3 regions of the Brevibacillus sp. FIR094 genome follow, and region 3 is predicted to be linked to each of the others. Evidence: predicted binding sites of a transcription regulator. Region 3 holds the regulator's gene; each other region holds the start of a gene.

Region 1 (5,544 bases), on a different contig from region 3:
AGTACAAAAGCGATAACACCTAACAGTACAGCTGCTGTCAACAAAACACCCTGGCGCTCAAACAGATCGGTTACCATGAATGTCCACCCTACAAGCACCGCCATGAGAATCGCTTGCATCGGCAATAGCTTTGCTGCCAGTACACGTGATTTTTTACGCAGCTCCCCTACCGTGCGCAGTGAGATGAAGTTCAGACCGTGCAGCAAGCATAGTCCTGTAACTGTCACTCCTGCCCACAACGAGTACCCATTCACAATGTCTGAGAGCCCAGCAGTCATTTCCATATTCTGATCAATCGGCACACCTTTCACCAGGCTGGCAAAGATCATACCGAACAACATCGGCGGTACAAAGCTTCCAATCAGAATCGCTGCGTCCCACGTCTTTTTCCAAGCCTCACCTTTCTCTTTGCCTCTAAATTCAAATGCTACCCCGCGTCCAATCAACGCAAGCAGAATCAGCGTAAGCACGAGATAATACCCGCTAAACATCGTGGAATACCACTCCGGAAACGCTGCGAACATCGCACCAGCCGCTGTAATCAGCCAAACTTCATTGGCATCCCAGAACGGACCAATCGTATTGATCAAAACCCGAGTTTGCAAATCATTTCGTGATAGCAGGCGCGTCGCCATGCCAACACCAAAGTCAAAGCCTTCGAGAAAGAAAAATCCGGTAAACAGAACGGCAATGAGCAGGAACCACAGTTCATTAAGCTCCATAACGTTCACTCCTTACACGATCAAATGGATCCTGAAGCTGTAAATCCTCTACTTCCTCATGACTATCCATATCCGGTCCTTTTTTGGCTACACGAGCAAACAGATAAGCCAAGAGGCAAAGCAGGATGAGATAAATCGTCGTGAAGGCGATGAGAGAGAACCATACCTCTCCTGTGCTAATGCTTGGCGAAACCGAATCTTCCACACGTAGTAGCCCGAATACCGTCCACGGCTGACGCCCTACCTCCGTCATAATCCACCCAGCTGAGTTTGCGATGAACGGTAGTGAGATACCCGCAACCATCAACTGCATGAACCGCTTGTTTGGCTGTTCCAGCTTTTTGCGGAAGGTCAGATATGCCCCGTACAAAGCCAACAAAATCATTGCACTTCCGCCCGCTACCATGATGCGGAAGCTCCAGAAGGTCGTCCGAACTGGTGGAATGTAGTTTCCTGGACCGTAGGTTTTCTCATACTCTGCCTGCAATTCCAACATGCCCGGTACAGAACCTGAAAGTGAGTTGTACGTCAGAACGCTAAGCAAATAAGGAATTTTTATCTCAAAACCGTTTTCTTGTTTTTCTGGATCAATCGTTGCAAAAACCGTCCAAGGAGCTGGGTCTGAGCTTGTTTCCCACAGTCCTTCACTCGCAGCCATTTTCATCGGTTGGGTAGCAACCAAATACTGTGCCTGACCATGACCAAATTGAGCAATAGCAAGCGAGGAAATCAATGCTACCACGATCGCAATTTTGAAAGATTGCACAAAGAATGTAACGTCTTGTTTTTTCAACAGCTTCCAAGCACTGATACCTGCTACCAAGAAGGCACCTGTCGCAAATGCCGCAAATACGGTATGCGGGAATTCATATAGTAATTGTCCATTGGTAAGGAGTGCGAAGAAATCGACCATCTCTGCACGTCCGTTATTGATTGCGAAGCCGACTGGCTGCTGCATGAACGAGTTGGCTGCCAGAATCCAAAGAGCCGAAAGAATCGTTCCTATGGATACGAGCCAAATACATGCGAGATGCACACCTTTGGACAAACGATCCCAACCGAACACCCATAGTCCAATAAAAGTCGATTCGAGGAAGAACGCTAAAAGGGCCTCAATCGCTAGCGGAGTTCCAAATACGTCGCCAACGAATCGCGAGAAATCAGACCAGTTCATCCCAAATTGGAACTCCTGCATAATCCCTGTCACGATCCCGACAGCAAAATTTATGAGCAAAAAGGTTCCCCAAAACTTGGCCATTTTTTTGTACAAGTCATTCTTTTTTATCACATACATCGTTTCCATAATGGCTACTAATAATGACAGCCCGATGGAAATCGGCACAAAAACAAAATGAAAGATAGTTGTTATCGCAAATTGAAGTCGTCCCAAATCCACTATATCCATGTACAAGATCCCTTTCTCTTCGCGTTTTGGCCTTTATGTACCGGAATTATACCCGTGGGGAAACCCGCATTTATTACGACTTTGTGAAAAATATCACAAATATATGTGAAAAAATTCACAAATGATTCTCTCTCTTGTAACCCCCTTTGCGCCTTCATCATCGTGAGAGAGTTTTTTGTTTGTTTTACCCTGTATATTTCCGGTCATGTACAATTGTAGCAGGACTTTTGACCCTAGAGGGTGTCCGATTCGTTACATGATTTTTAACAGACTGTGACTGTTTCGGATTTTTCCTTGATTTGAGCTAGACTTATGCGCCTCTACTTATTTTATTGATTGTGTAATTTGTTCATTTCCTTTTAAAATCTCATAGCAGTAATCGTACGTAGAAAAAATGGACCCTTTTACGGGCCCATCTTTCCCCTATTCAGTTAACAAAGCCCCGAGTAAAAATGCGCTAACAACCACTTATTTTTTGGCAGATTTCGTTGACAAGGATTCGATGATGTTGCCAAGGGTGGCAGTATCAATGTCCTTCTTATGGTACAGTTCAACCGTGAATCCTTCATGCTCCCAAATCACGATTCCGTTGGCGAAATATACCTTTTTCCCGCCAATGGTTTCGATCTTGACACCCTCTGTCGTGCTGATGCCGTTTTCGCCACCCTTTGAAATCAAGAAGGAAATAAACTCTTCCTCTTCCCCTTTTTCATACTGAACTTCTACCATACCCTCGCCTTGAATGAGCGTGTTGTAATAGGAATAATGCTCTGGCATCCATGTCGGTACGGGAAAGTCCATTTTGCTAGCTGCGCGTGCTTCTTCCAATGTCATCTGTGGGTGTTCCTTTAGTTCTATAGGTTCATTGATTCCTTGGGTATCGGACTGTGCAGCAGGCAGCTCTTTATCATATTGGGTAATTTCCATGTTCCCGACCTGAAAGCGTGCCAAGATCGTCTGGAGCATTCCTTGGGCAAACGATGTAGTCGAGAATGCACCTAAAAGGCAAACAACAGCAACAGCACTAACTGTGGCAGCTTTCCATTTATTCGTTTTCATATAGATCCCGTCCTTTTTACTATCATGTAGTTGTATGTTTCCTGATTCCAATTTGAATTTCAGCCGATTGTATATGTTGGCTTTTGGAGTGGTGTCATCCAGCTCCAGATCAGTAAGCAAGTCGGTGAGTTCACGAAAATCATCTAGATCATGCTTACTCTTCATAACGGAAACCCCCTTTTTGCAATTCTTTTTGTAGCTTTTTTAGACATCTGTAGAGCACGACGCCGATATTTGAACCGCTGACACCAAGCAGGTCTGCGATTTCCGCGTTTTTTAGTCCAGCCGCATATTTCATGGCGATGATATTGCGTTCTTTTTCACTCAGCTTTGCCAGAGCTTGAAATAACGCTTGATGATTGTCGCCCTTGATTACAATTTCTTCCGGAGATGACTTCGGCAGAACCATATCCAGAATAGAATCTAGTGAAAAACTCATTCTTTTTTTCTGTGAGCGGAAGTAATCTGTCACTGCGTTTCTGGCGATTGCAAACAACCAGACTTCAAAGTTTGATTTAGCAGGTGAATAACTGCTGTATTTAGAAATAACAACTTCAAACACATGGCTACATATTTCTTCAGCTGCATAGTGATTGTTGATGCGATAGCAAATATATTTGTAGACGCGCTTGTAATACGCACCGTATATTTGGGCAAACGTTTCGGTCGACATGCTTTCTGTTTGCCTATCGTTTTCTTCGTTTTGGCAGATGCCTGTGTTCACTTGGGCGATCTCCAACTACTCCCCCTCCCTTCTAAATGGAATGAACAAATTGCGCAATTTGTTTGGTTGTGAGACTCACGATAGTTAATACGGAAAAAGCTAAAATGTATTAACAACATTTTTCTAAGATCGGAGGAAATGACATAAGGTCCGAAAAGGGTAGCGGTAGTCGAAGTAATCGAAATCGTTGGGTTGCATTCAAATCCAAACTTGTAAAAATGCATCTGGACTTGGAGGTAATCAAATGACTGGTTTCCTAGAAATCGCCAGCGCCATGTTTTTCTTCATGCTTTGCAGATACTTCTTTTCAAATACAATAGCAAAAAGCAGGTTGTCAACGAATGACATCCTGCTTTTACATCTTCATGCTTTGCTTATAGCCCAGTGCGGTGGACGCGTGAACAAAGGGGGCAGCTTTGTGCTTGCATCGCCCTTCGCCCCGTTGAGCTGAACCTGCGTGAGAAACAACGTCTCGGTCAAGTTCGCACCGCTCACATCTGTATCGCGAAAATCTGCACCAATGAGGTCAGCTCCCCGCAAATCTGCTCCTCTCAGATCAGCAGCAATCAAATATGCGCCGCGCAAATGGGCTCCTCGTAAATCAGCGCCTTTGAGCTTGGCACCGATGAGATCAGCGCCCCGGCCATAGTTTTTTCCTTGCTTGCCCCCTTTGTACTTGGCAACTGCGTCCTTACGTACCAGTTCACTTGTCTGCAACAATAGTTCGTTCACTTTTGCTCGATGCAGAGTAACGTCCAGCTTTAGGATGTCCTCAGGACTGTGATCCGTCAGGCGCTGTGTCTCCTCCAACGCCTCCTTCAATGCCGGATGGAGAGATTCGGCAGCTTGCTTGGTCAACGCATCCGTTATATACCAGAGCAGCTCATGAAGCTGCCACATGATCGGAAATACTTCGTACATTTGCTTTGCTGATCCTGGTACTGCACGCCAATCTTGGCCGCCATAAGTGACTTGAGACACCTTTTGGCCAGCTCCAAAACAATCGTAGACAGTACAACCGCGAAAGCCTATCTTCCTCAGCTTTGTGTGAACATCACACCGGAAGTCTGCCTGTAAGTTACTACAGGGCTTGCCCGCGTCTTTATTGATGCCAAAATCAGAGGAAGCAGCAAAAGGCAATGCCACACAGCACAAGCCAAAGCAGCTTTCACAGTCACCTTGAAGATGACCACGACTGTTATCGTCAGTCGAGTGTATGTGATCTTGATCCGTAGCCATAAAATTATCCTCCTGGAAAAAAACACGATTCTCTCGCTTCTGGCGAAAAGAATCGTGCTACTTTTAGTTAAATGCGATTTGAGATTCGATCAGGTAATTCCCGAAGACTTCAGCGAAGGCCTCTGCTGTATTATAGCCTTCTTCCAAGGTGTTGTTCGTACCACCGAATTCCAAAAGCAGGGCTCCCTCGGAAATGGACTGATTGTACACCCCGTTCCCTTGATTTGAACCTTTCAGGATAATCCCCCGCGACAAACCGGGATAAGAGGCTTCCAGACGGGCGTTCAGCTCTTCCGCCAGCTTTTTGTTCGCCAGATGGTTCGGATTCGCTGTTCCGATTACAAACAGCATCCGGGAGTAGGTTTTGCCATTGATCGTGATCGCTACCTTGCTGC
Region 2 (5,544 bases), on a different contig from region 3:
GAGTAGTTTTGAACGAGCAAGACTTGTTCCAGTTGGTGTCAGAGATATTATGCACAGTGAACGATCATGTAGACCAGAGCGGGTACGAAGCAGCCAGCATGCAGGTAAGCTTGCAGATGGATGAGCGTGGGGTTCATTTTCGTTTTGACCTGGCCGGTGTACTTCGTGCATCCGGAATGGAAGAATTGGAAAAGCTGATACGTAAAAGCGAACAGAGTACGGTGGAGGTCACCGAGTGGATACATACGGAAGAAGAATGGGTCCTGAAATTGGTGGTCCCATTCGCGGAATGAAAGAGGTGACACCATGTTTGTCGATCAGGTAAAAGTATATGTAAAAGGCGGGGACGGTGGTAACGGAGCTGTCTCCTTTCGCCGGGAGAAGTACGTACCGCTGGGAGGTCCAGCGGGTGGAGATGGCGGTCAAGGTGGAGATGTCGTGTTTGTTGTGGACGAAGGTCTGCGTACACTGGTAGATTTCCGCTATCAACGACATTTCAAAGCACCTCGCGGAGAGCATGGCCGCAACAAATCTCAGCACGGAGCAGGCGCGGAAGATATGGTCGTGCGCGTGCCACCAGGAACAACTGTCATTGATGATGATACCAAAGAAGTGATTGTCGATCTCGTGGAGCAGGGTCAACGTGCTGTGATCGTAAAAGGCGGACGTGGTGGACGAGGCAATACTCGTTTTGCCAACTCTTCGAATCCAGCCCCACATATCTCAGAGAACGGAGAACCAGGTCAAGAGCGTTACATTGTCATGGAGCTCAAGCTTATTGCAGATGTGGGCTTGGTTGGTTATCCGAGTGTAGGAAAATCCACCTTGCTGTCTAGTGTAACAGCGGCGAAGCCAAAAATTGCGGCGTACCACTTTACGACGCTGACACCGAATTTGGGTGTTGTGGACTTAGGTGAGCAGAGCTTCGTAATGGCTGACTTGCCAGGATTGATTGAAGGCGCGCATGAAGGTGTGGGTCTTGGTCACCAATTCCTGCGTCACGTGGAGCGTACGCGCTTGATCGTTCATGTGATTGACATGGCAGCGGTAGATGGACGCGATCCATACGAGGATTATTTGCAGATCAACCGAGAGCTGACTATGTATAACCTGAAGCTCGAAGATCGTCCGCAAATTGTAGTCGCGAACAAAATGGAACTGCCAGAAGCAGCGGAAAACCTGCGTATTTTCAAGGAAAAGGTTCCAGATGCGAAGGTGTACGAGATCTCTGCTGCAACCCGTCAAGGCGTACAAGAATTGATGTATGCGATCGGGGATGCCTTGGCGACGATTCCGGACAAGCCTGCTGTCGAGGAAGTTGCGGAAGTGGAAGAGCGCGTGGTGTTCCGAGCAGAAAAAGAACCAGAGGAATTCGAGATTACGCGTGATAACGAAGTATTTGTTATCAGCGGTGAAAAGATCGAGAAGCTCGTACGCATGACCAATCTGACCAGCTATGATGCAGCCCAGCGTTTTGCAAGACAAATGCGCTTTATGGGTGTAGATGATGCTCTGCGCAAGTTGGGAGCAAAAGACGGGGATACCGTTCGGATCGGCAAATTAGAGTTTGACTTTGTGGAGTGACAAAAACCATGATTGATGTCCCATCACTGAACCCGTTTATGGGGGATAAACGACTCCAACGCGGTGCGATTCTACCGCTAATCATCTCCAAGCAGGTGAAGACACCTGTCCAAGTTATGGTTGAACATGCAAAGGGCAGCTATCTCGTAGTTTCCTACGAGATGAAGCCTGAAACGAAAGCAGAGCTTCTCGGATCAACTGTACGCATTCGTTGGGAAACGGATGCGGCAGTGAATACCATTGATTTGGAAGTAGTTTCGGAGCAAACGCTATGGCCGATCAAGCTTTTAGGGATGATTCCGATTAGTATAGGGGTAGAAATAACACAAAAACGCAAGCAGGATCCCATCTCTCCAGATCTCGGTATTTCTGTCCCTTACAAGGTGATGGGAGCTAGACCGATCGAAGAGAAAGGCGAGGCAGTGTTGCTGAAATTCTCTCCAACCCGTCTTGTTTTGGGAACGGACGGTTATGTGTCGAAGGGCGATTTTCTCCACTTGTCTTTCAAGATACCGAAGCAAGCGCAGGAGATCGTCATGATGGCGAAAATCGTGGAAAAAACGTTCCAAGACAAGCAATCGATCATTGAATTAATCTTTACGGATATCAATGAAAAGCACCATGAACTCATCAAAGATTACTATAAAAAGCTCTCAACTACCGCTTCTTCCTAAGGAAGCGGTTTTTTTCCTTTGATGTTCCTGTGAAGAAGGTATATAGTAGAGTACATAGAGTTCTACATCGAGCCTGTTCACTTCATGATTTGTTGTGTACGCTTTCCTGAATAAATACTTGTGAAATCATTCACTTTTTATTATTCGAATCCGTTGTCTGCTTTACTTTGTGAAAAATGTTACAAGCAATTTTTTACCGGATTTTCAGGGAGAATAGCGGCCGTTACTCGTATGAACAGGCATCGAGAATGAAAGGCCTCTATTCCAAAGCAAAGGAGGACGTTTTTTTTATGTCTCAAACAACTACGCAACAAGCTCAAGCTGCTGCTGAAGTAGCAAGCACTGCAACTCTGGCACCAGCGCAGCAACAAGATGTACTCGATCAGTTGATGAAACCAGAAATCCAAGAGTCACTTAACGTATTGGTGGCGAACCTGCCTAAATTGGCAGAATTGACAACTCTTTTGACCAAAACATATGATTTGGTACAAACAGTAGCAAATGATCATGTGTTGATCGACGACATCAAAGGCGGAATGGAAGAGTTCGTAAAACCGATCTCTGATAAAGCAAAAGGTATTGCGCAAGCAGCCATCGAAGCCAATGACCGTGTTCATGTTGAAGAGTCTACTATCGGTTTGTTCGGTATTCTCAAAATGCTCAAGGATCCGCAAGTACAAAAAACTTTGCGTTTCGCACAAGCATTTCTGGAAGTATCAGCAGAACGTCAACAACAAAAACGCTAGTATTTTTTTTATGGAATGTAAGACAAGGACGGAGGATTGGGCATGGCGAAGCATATTCTGATTCTAGGCGGCGGTTATGGCGGTTTGCTCAGCGCATTGACTGCACGTAAATACATGACGGCTGAAGAAGCGTCGATCACGGTGGTAAACCGTTTTCCTACTCACCAAATCATTACAGAACTGCACCGCTTGGCAGTAGGAAACCTGTCGGAACAAAACGTGGCGCTCCCTCTGGAAAGATTGCTGCGTGGCAAAGAGATTAACCTCGTAGTAGACACGGTAGAAAATATTGGTCTCGATTCCCAACGTGTAACACTGGGAAGCGGTGAGTCCATCAAATACGATGCTTTGGTGATTGCGCTGGGAAGTGAAACCGCATTCTTCGGAATCCCAGGTCTACAAGAGTACAGCTTTACACTGAAGTCTGTAGAAGAAGCGAATCGTCTGCGTGCACACCTCGAAGAGCGCGTGATTGAATACAAGACGAGCAAAAATAAAGCAGATGCTACCTTCGTTGTAGGTGGTGGTGGTCTGACAGGTATCGAGCTGGTTGGGGAATTCGCTGATATGTTGCCAAATCTGTGCCACAAGCACGGCGTAGACTTTGCAGATGTATCCATCTACTGCGTAGAAGCAGGTCCATCCATTTTGGCTGGTTTTGCTCCTGACCTGGTTGAGCGTGCGAAAACGAGCTTGGAAAAACGCGGCGTTCAGTTCCTGACAGGCGTACCTGTAACGGAAATGAAAGAAACCACAGTTTGCCTGAAAGATGGGGGTACCATTGAAACCAAGACAATGGTATGGACAGGTGGCGTACAAGGAAATCGCGTAGTGGCTGAGTGCGGCGTGGAAGTAAACCGCGGGCGTGCAACTGTTACAGAATTCATGCAATCCACTTCTCACCCTGATGTATTCCTTGCAGGTGACAGTGCGGTCGTAATGGGACCAGAAGGTCGTCCATTCCCTCCGACTGCGCAACTGGCATGGCAAATGGGCGAAGTAGTAGGTCACAATCTTTTCGCACACTTCAACGGCACTAAAATGGATACCTTCAAACCAGTATTCTCTGGTACACTGGGAAGCCTGGGCCGTAAAGACGCGATCGGAACAATCGGTGCAAGCCAACTGAAGCTGAAGGGTCTGCCTGCAACCTTGATGAAAGAAGCGAGTAACGTTCGCTACTTGACTCATATCAACGGCTTGTCCTCTTTGGCATACTAATCGAATCAGGAAAACCCGGGATCATGATGTCCCGGGTTTTTTTGTGTTTGTTTATCCGTTTCCGCCTGGATCTTCAATCACGTTTGGGGATTGTGCCATTTTTTTACCCCGCATGTCATTGCCAAACTGTTCGAGACTGCTTGGCTTACCAGCTGGGTGATTGTTACGGCGCTCCGATTTATCTGACTTTCCACGTCCGGCCATTTGTCTTTCACCTCCTCCATACGATACGCATTATTGTGCGCGAAGAAGCTCCCCCTCATGTAATCAAAGTAAACCAAATATGATCCGATGAAAAAAAGTGACGGATAAGGATTGTCACATTACATGCTTTCTGTTATGATGTCCTCTATGAAGAAACAACTGTTTTTCTCAGGAGGACACAGCGCATGAAAAAGGAAGAAAAATTCTACTTGATTCGATCTGACATCCTGCCAGAATCGATTGCCAAAACGATTGAAGCCAAGAAGATGCTGGAATCCGGCGAAGTGGATACCGTTAACGAAGCGGTTGAACGGGTGGGATTGAGCCGCAGTGCTTTTTATAAGTATAAAGATGGCATTTTTCCGTTCAATTCGATGATGAGCGAAAAAATTATGACGTTTACGTTCTCTTTGGATCACATGTCAGGTTACTTGTCCAAAGTGCTCACATATGTAGCAGATCAAGGTGGAAACGTATTGACCATCAATCAGACGATACCACTTCAAGGGATTGCTACCATATCCATGTCAGTCGATATGGCTAGTCTTCGCGTATCTAGCACGGAGTTTTTGGATAACTTGCAGCTGATCCCGGGCGTTCGCAAAGCGATGATCGTCGGTAGAGGCTAAGCAAAAAAACAATCAAAGAAAAGGCAGGGGAGAGAGACATGGAGAAGCAGAGCATTAAATTGGGATTAATGGGTTTTGGAACAGTAGGGACTGGTGTAGTTCGCATTATTCAAGCGCATCAGGATGATTTGCAAAAGCAAACCGGCCTCAGTATTGAGGTTTCCCGTATTCTTGTTCAAGATGCGGAAAAATCTCGCAATATTTCATCCATGGAGGGTGCGCTGACCACAGACCCTGCTAGTGTTTTGGATGATCCAGAAATTGAAGTCATCGTAGAAGTAATTGGTGGCATTCACCCTGCAAAGGAATACATTTTGGGTGCACTCGAACGAGGCAAGCACGTAGTAACAGCTAACAAAGATCTGATGGCATTGCACGGAGCCGAAATTTTAGAGAAGGCGCAAGAAAAGGGCTGTGATGTTTTCTACGAGGCAAGCGTAGCTGGTGGAATACCGATCTTGCGCGCGTTAGTAGAAGGGTTCTCCT
Region 3 (5,544 bases):
TAGTTGGTAATTGACTTTCATTCCGTTCGTTACGTTCGAAGTCAAATCCTGAATAGGGAAGGATGGACCTAACCACATCGATAATAACGAAGAGACTTCCTTTGGTGGAACCGCTATCCGATATCCACTCCATCCTTGCCCTGTAGTATCTTCAAGGTGTTCAGGACTAACCGATTGCAAAACTCCCTTGAGCAATACTGCGTGCTCATGCGGGGTGAACATCGCATACGGCAGTGCAGCATGATCCTGTATCTGTCCATCAATTCGCACCGATACTGGTTGCCCATCTTTTCTGGCTATTTCAAGCTGGTGGCCACCGATTTCTCCTGTGAGCTGAAATTGCTCATTTTGATATCGCCCATGCAAGGTCTGATCCTGCATGTATACCAGAAATGAGCGTTCCTCGTCCTTCGTGATCTGCTCCAAAAGCTCCGCTACCGTCGTCGCTGTCTGCTCCGTTCCTGCTGTTTGTCTGACCGTAGACGCAGTATCAGTGCTGTCAGTATTGGCTGATCGACTTACTGTCCCCAATACAATCCCTAGGAGAAATAGACCGAGTAGGATAGGAATGAGCCACCACAGCATTTTGGGCCGGATGTACATGTCGTTCCCCCTGTCCCATTTTTGTCTTTAGCCTATGCTATACGGGAAGGTTTTAGAACGACACGGAAAAGTTGCTAATCATAGCTTAAGGTCGGGCGGTCATACTACATATACACCCCGAGGAGGTGAGCGCGTGACATCTTCGCAACAAACCACATCTCCTGACATACTTGGGTTTCTGTTACAGGAATACCGCGTCTCCTGGGCAGGATTGTCGTCTCCCTTGCGTCAATGGTCGCACACACCCACTCTTCATTTTCGCCATCATCTCCTGACAAAAGCTGTGGCAAAAATGAACAACGGAACGTCGTAGTATCCAATTCCCCTACCTACACCTGCACTGCCTTACTCCTGTCCCCCACCTGACAGGAGCCTTTTACCGTTTTAGCGTTTGGAATACGCGGTTTGCTTCATAAATCGCGCGCTCCTCATCGATGGTCAACAGTTTATGATTACGCATCAAGAATTTACCCGCTACAATCGTATCTTTCACATCTCGTCCATTTGCTGCGTATACCACGTGTGAAATCGGTTGGTGTGCCGGGTGGAAATGGGCTTGGTGGCTATCCAGAACGATCAAGTCAGCTTGCTTGCCTACTTCAATGCTTCCGAGTGTTTCCTCTTGGAATACCCCTTCTGCGCCATAACGAGTAGCCATGCGAAGTGCTTCCTCTGCTGGAACCGCTACTGGATCGTTATTCACACCTTTGTGCAATATCGCAGCGAGTTTCAATTCCTCAAATAAATTCAAATTGTTGTTGCTCGCCGAGCTGTCGGTACCCAGTGACACGCTTACACCTTTTGCCAACATTTTCGGAACTGGCGCAACACCACTAGCCAGCTTCAGGTTGCTCACTACATTATGAGAAACTCTCACATTGTATTTTGCCAAAATGTCGATTTCTTCATCCGTTAAGTGAACAGCGTGCGCGACGAGTGTTGGGCGATTGAACATTCCCAGTTTTTCCAAATGAGCAACTGGACGAAGCCCGTAGTCCTTCTCGTTTTGACCGACTTCCCAAGCTGTTTCAGACATATGGATATGAAGCGGCAAGGAAAGCTCATCAGCTTTTTCGATAATTTGGGTAATAAATTCTGGCGAGCAGGTGTACGGCGCATGCGGTGCCATCATGACGGTAATACGTCCGTCCGCCTGATTATGCCATTCTTTTGCAAAAAGAGTCGCGTCTTTGAGCTTTGTTTGACGTTCTTCTTCGGAGCACAGACCAATCATCCCTCGGCAAAGGCGAGCGCGCATTCCAGCAGCATCGACTTCCTTCGCCACGACATCCATGTGATCATACATATCCACAAATGTAGTGGTACCGGTACGAATCATCTCGATAAGTGAGAGCTGGGTACCCCATTTTACTGTGTCTCCCGTGAATTGTGCCTCCAATGGCCACATTTTGTCTTCCAGCCATTGTTGCAGTGGCAAATCATCTGCATAACCACGTAGGAGGGACATACCAGCATGTCCATGCGTGTTGATTAAGCCAGGCAGTATGTAATCACCTTTTTGATCGATGACTTCATCGTATCCCGCTTCCGACAGGTCCTCAGGAGTTGGGCCCACATACGTAATCTTGTTGCCTTCGAATGCTACGGCACCATCGTAAATGACTTCATTCGTATCGTTAACCGTAATAACTGTTGCGTGAATGAGGATCGTCTTTTTCATAGTAAACACTCCATTCTTACGTCAAATAGTAGGCCAAGCTTTGCAGGTTGGACGTCACATCCGCATAGTGAATGCGAACATCTTTTCCTGCGCGAATCGTCGTAGGGGCAAAATTCAAGATCCCCCTGATACCCGCTTGAGTCAACTGATCACATACGGATTGCGCTGCAGGTGCCGGTACCGTAATAATCGCCAGCTTGATTTGCTTGTCGACGACCGTTTCTTCCAGCTCTGATAAAGGCTGAATCGATATACCTGCGACTTTTTTGCCCTGCTTCTCTGGATTATTGTCAAAGATGGCCGCAATCCGCATGTTATCTTTCAAATAAGCGTTGTAGTTACTAATAGCATGGCCCAAATGCCCAGCTCCGACCAAAGCGACACGGATTTCATCCGTTAGCTTCAGAATTTCACGGATTTTTTCCACCAGATAATCGACATCATAGCCGATTCCCTTTTTTCCAAAATCACCAAAAGCTGCAAGATCTTTTCTGATTTGGGCAGGATTCACATCAAGATTCTTACCCATCTGTTGGGAGGAAACGGTGGTCACCTCAACCTGTTGCAAATAACTGAGGTAACGCAGATAAATCGGCAAACGACGGACGACCGCTTCTGAAATCTTTTCGTGTTTTGCCACGTTCGGTCTTCCCCCTTAATTCTTTTGCTTCAAAATCCGATATTCTTTTCCGTTCGATAAAATGGTAATGGAACCGTCGTGGCTGGTAACGTATGTCTCGGCCCATGACTCACCCAAGCGCTCCATGACTTCTGCCTGGCCGTCTTTCATTTGATCCCGCGATCCACCTGTCTGAATAATGGCGACCTGTGGATCGACTTTCGTCAGAAATGGTTGCGAAGATCCTTGATTGCTCCCCTGACCCGCTACCTTTAGCACTTCCGCCTTCAGTCTGTCATTTTGCCGTTCCAACAGTCGCTCTTCTGCTTTTTCATTCACGGCGCTCATAAATAAAAATCGTAATTGACCGTGCGTCAATCGAAAAACGAGGGAATTGTTCTGAGGCGATAAAAATAACGGTTCATCCGGGAGCAAAACTTCCATGGAGATTTCTTGGTCAAGAGTGAGTACTTGTCCTTGCTCTGCTTCCATCTGCTTTTGGTTGGAGCGAAGCAGCACGACATGGCGAAGCGATGATGCGATCAGCTTGGGCAAAATGACGGCATCAACAAGCACTTGCTGGCTCAATGAAGCGTAGCCTCCCATATGCTCGGGCTGGTCGTTCGTCAACACTACATAGTCGAGCCGTGTGATCTTGAGCTCTGCCAAGCGTGCCGAGAGAACGGGCCAATCATCTGCCGTACCCGTATCAATCAGCATCGTTTTGCCGCCTGGCATTCTCAAAAGCGTACTCTCACCATGTGGAAGTGCCAAGTAGGTGATAATGAGACCCGAAAATTCCTGTTCTGTCTCTGTTTCAAATGGGTCATCTATCTTCACTGCTGCTTCTTGTACATACAAATGGCTATCAATCGAGCATCCGCAAAGGAAAATCGCACTAAGAACTACAATCCACCAACGCCACTCTTTTTTCCATAACATTTATTTTATCACCTTAATCCCTATGAGACTATTGCTTCATTTTATGAATCTGACAGGGATTGCATACTAAGGAATGGCTCTATACGCTCTCGAAGCGTTGGCCATGGACCACTTTCGATCTCAAATGGCGGCAAAGATTGAAGGAATGAGCGTCCATATCTCGACTCAACCACACGCGTATCAAGAACGATCACGACCCCTCGATCCAAGTGGTGGCGAATTAATCGACCTACCCCTTGTTTAAATTGCAGAACAGCTTGTGGAAGAGACAAGGACATAAAAGCATTTTTTCCTTCTGCCTTCAAAAGCTCTGCCCTTCCTTGATAGACAGGATGATTCGGCGGTGCAAACGGGAGGCGAACAATGACTAAACTACTCAGCCATTCCCCTTGGATATCCACGCCTTCCCAGAAGCTGCTCGTCCCAAGCAGGACACTTCTCTCCATGCTTCGGAACAGACGCACCAACTTGCTCCGATTGTTGCTATCAATCCCATGACCGAATAACGTATACGGTTCTGGGGCCTCCGCAAGGCGTTCCTTCATTGCTTGGTAAACAAGTCGAAGCATCGAGTGGGAGGTGAATAGAATCAGCGTCCTTCCTTTCGAAGCCAATACGACATCAACACACCCTTGAATGACCGCCTCCACATACGTATGATCACTCTCTTTGCCTGGTGCGGGGAAATCAGATGGAATCAACAGTAACCCCTGCTCTTCATAATGAAACGGCGATGGCAGTGACAAGGTACGCACTCGTTCTTCGGGCAGTTGGTCGAGACCAAACTGGCTTTTGATGTAGGAGAAGCTGTTTTTGACCGTCAGAGTGGCTGAGGTCAAGATCAGACTCCGCTTCTGCGCAAAAAGTGGTTCTGCCAGTGAGTCGGCAACCTTCAAGAGCGCTGCTGACAAATGGACCTGCTTGCGAGCTGTACGGGACTCTACTTCCATCCAATATACATACTCGGCATCTTGCTCAAGCAAAAAGAAGTGAAGCAGCTCCACAGTGTTTTGCCAGTCTTTGATGAGACCGAATAAATCTGTCAGTAGACTGCGTACCGCAAAAGTAGGCTTTTCCTCTTGCGGAGTCGTTCGTAAAAGCTGCTCGATTCCCGCTGCGTATGCGGTCATCCCTTCAATCAGCTTTTTGGTCACTTTGCGTATCTTCTCGTGTTTGCCTACAAACGATTCGGTCCGGTAACGTACTGTCTCACGTCCGGCATCCGTCGTCTCCTCCGCACGGTCTGATGCCCATGCATACAAGAGCTGTGTCCATTGCTGCGCTTTCTCACGTAAGGCAGCGGACTGTTTTCTCAGCTCAGGAAGTTTTGTGGCGACATCTTCTTGTACCGCAGGCATCCAGCTTTGCAGCTCTTCTGCGAAGCGGGCAATTGCCCACCCTCTTCAACCGATGCACGATCTAACAAGAAAAGAAGCTGCGTGGTTGAAAACTGCTTGCCTAAATGCTGTGTGGCAGCATCCTCCAAATGATGGGCCTCATCGACGATGGCAACTTCATACGAAGGGAGGATTCTGTTTTCCGCTTGCAAGTCGCTGATGAAAAGGGCGTGATTGACGATGAGTACATCGACATCGCGAGCCCGTTCCTTCGCCTGAAAATAATAACAGCGACTAAACCACGGACAAGCCCGGTTTAAACAAGAGCTCGTATCACTTTTTACCTGTTGCCACAGCAGTTG

What was found. The regulator Rex, encoded in region 3, represses fermentation and respiration genes when NADH is low (regulators of the CRP and FNR family bind a similar motif). The targets are predictions, from matches to a motif close to TTGTGAAATATTTCACAA.
Region 1: the regulator Rex is predicted to act here: its motif matches at 2,231-2,248, upstream of ACQ5DJ_RS09495 (cytochrome ubiquinol oxidase subunit I).
Region 2: the regulator Rex is predicted to act here: its motif matches at 2,377-2,394, upstream of ACQ5DJ_RS12975 (DUF1641 domain-containing protein).

What each region holds. Positions count from the first base shown of each region.
Region 1 is NZ_JBEAES010000009.1:20,851-26,394, forward strand. It holds gene cydB (cytochrome d ubiquinol oxidase subunit II) at 1-722, opposite strand, end outside; gene ACQ5DJ_RS09495 (cytochrome ubiquinol oxidase subunit I) at 712-2,127, opposite strand; gene ACQ5DJ_RS09500 (hypothetical protein) at 2,596-3,351, opposite strand; gene ACQ5DJ_RS09505 (sigma-70 family RNA polymerase sigma factor) at 3,341-3,925, opposite strand; gene ACQ5DJ_RS09510 (pentapeptide repeat-containing protein) at 4,274-5,149, opposite strand; gene spoIIP (stage II sporulation protein P) at 5,213-5,544, opposite strand, start outside.
Region 2 is NZ_JBEAES010000012.1:99,998-105,541, reverse strand. It holds gene ACQ5DJ_RS12990 (sporulation initiation phosphotransferase B) at 1-293, shown strand, start outside; gene obgE (GTPase ObgE) at 307-1,584, shown strand; gene ACQ5DJ_RS12980 (PilZ domain-containing protein) at 1,593-2,258, shown strand; gene ACQ5DJ_RS12975 (DUF1641 domain-containing protein) at 2,549-3,004, shown strand; gene ACQ5DJ_RS12970 (NAD(P)/FAD-dependent oxidoreductase) at 3,047-4,225, shown strand; gene ACQ5DJ_RS12965 (hypothetical protein) at 4,277-4,429, opposite strand; gene ACQ5DJ_RS12960 (ACT domain-containing protein) at 4,615-5,058, shown strand; gene ACQ5DJ_RS12955 (homoserine dehydrogenase) at 5,097-5,544, shown strand, end outside.
Region 3 is NZ_JBEAES010000002.1:70,147-75,690, forward strand. It holds gene ACQ5DJ_RS01510 (hypothetical protein) at 1-603, opposite strand, end outside; gene ACQ5DJ_RS01515 (hypothetical protein) at 737-916, shown strand; gene ACQ5DJ_RS01520 (amidohydrolase) at 980-2,284, opposite strand; gene ACQ5DJ_RS01525 (redox-sensing transcriptional repressor Rex) at 2,301-2,924, opposite strand; gene ACQ5DJ_RS01530 (ComEC/Rec2 family competence protein) at 2,940-3,845, opposite strand; partial or broken gene dinG (ATP-dependent DNA helicase DinG) at 3,887-5,544, opposite strand, start outside.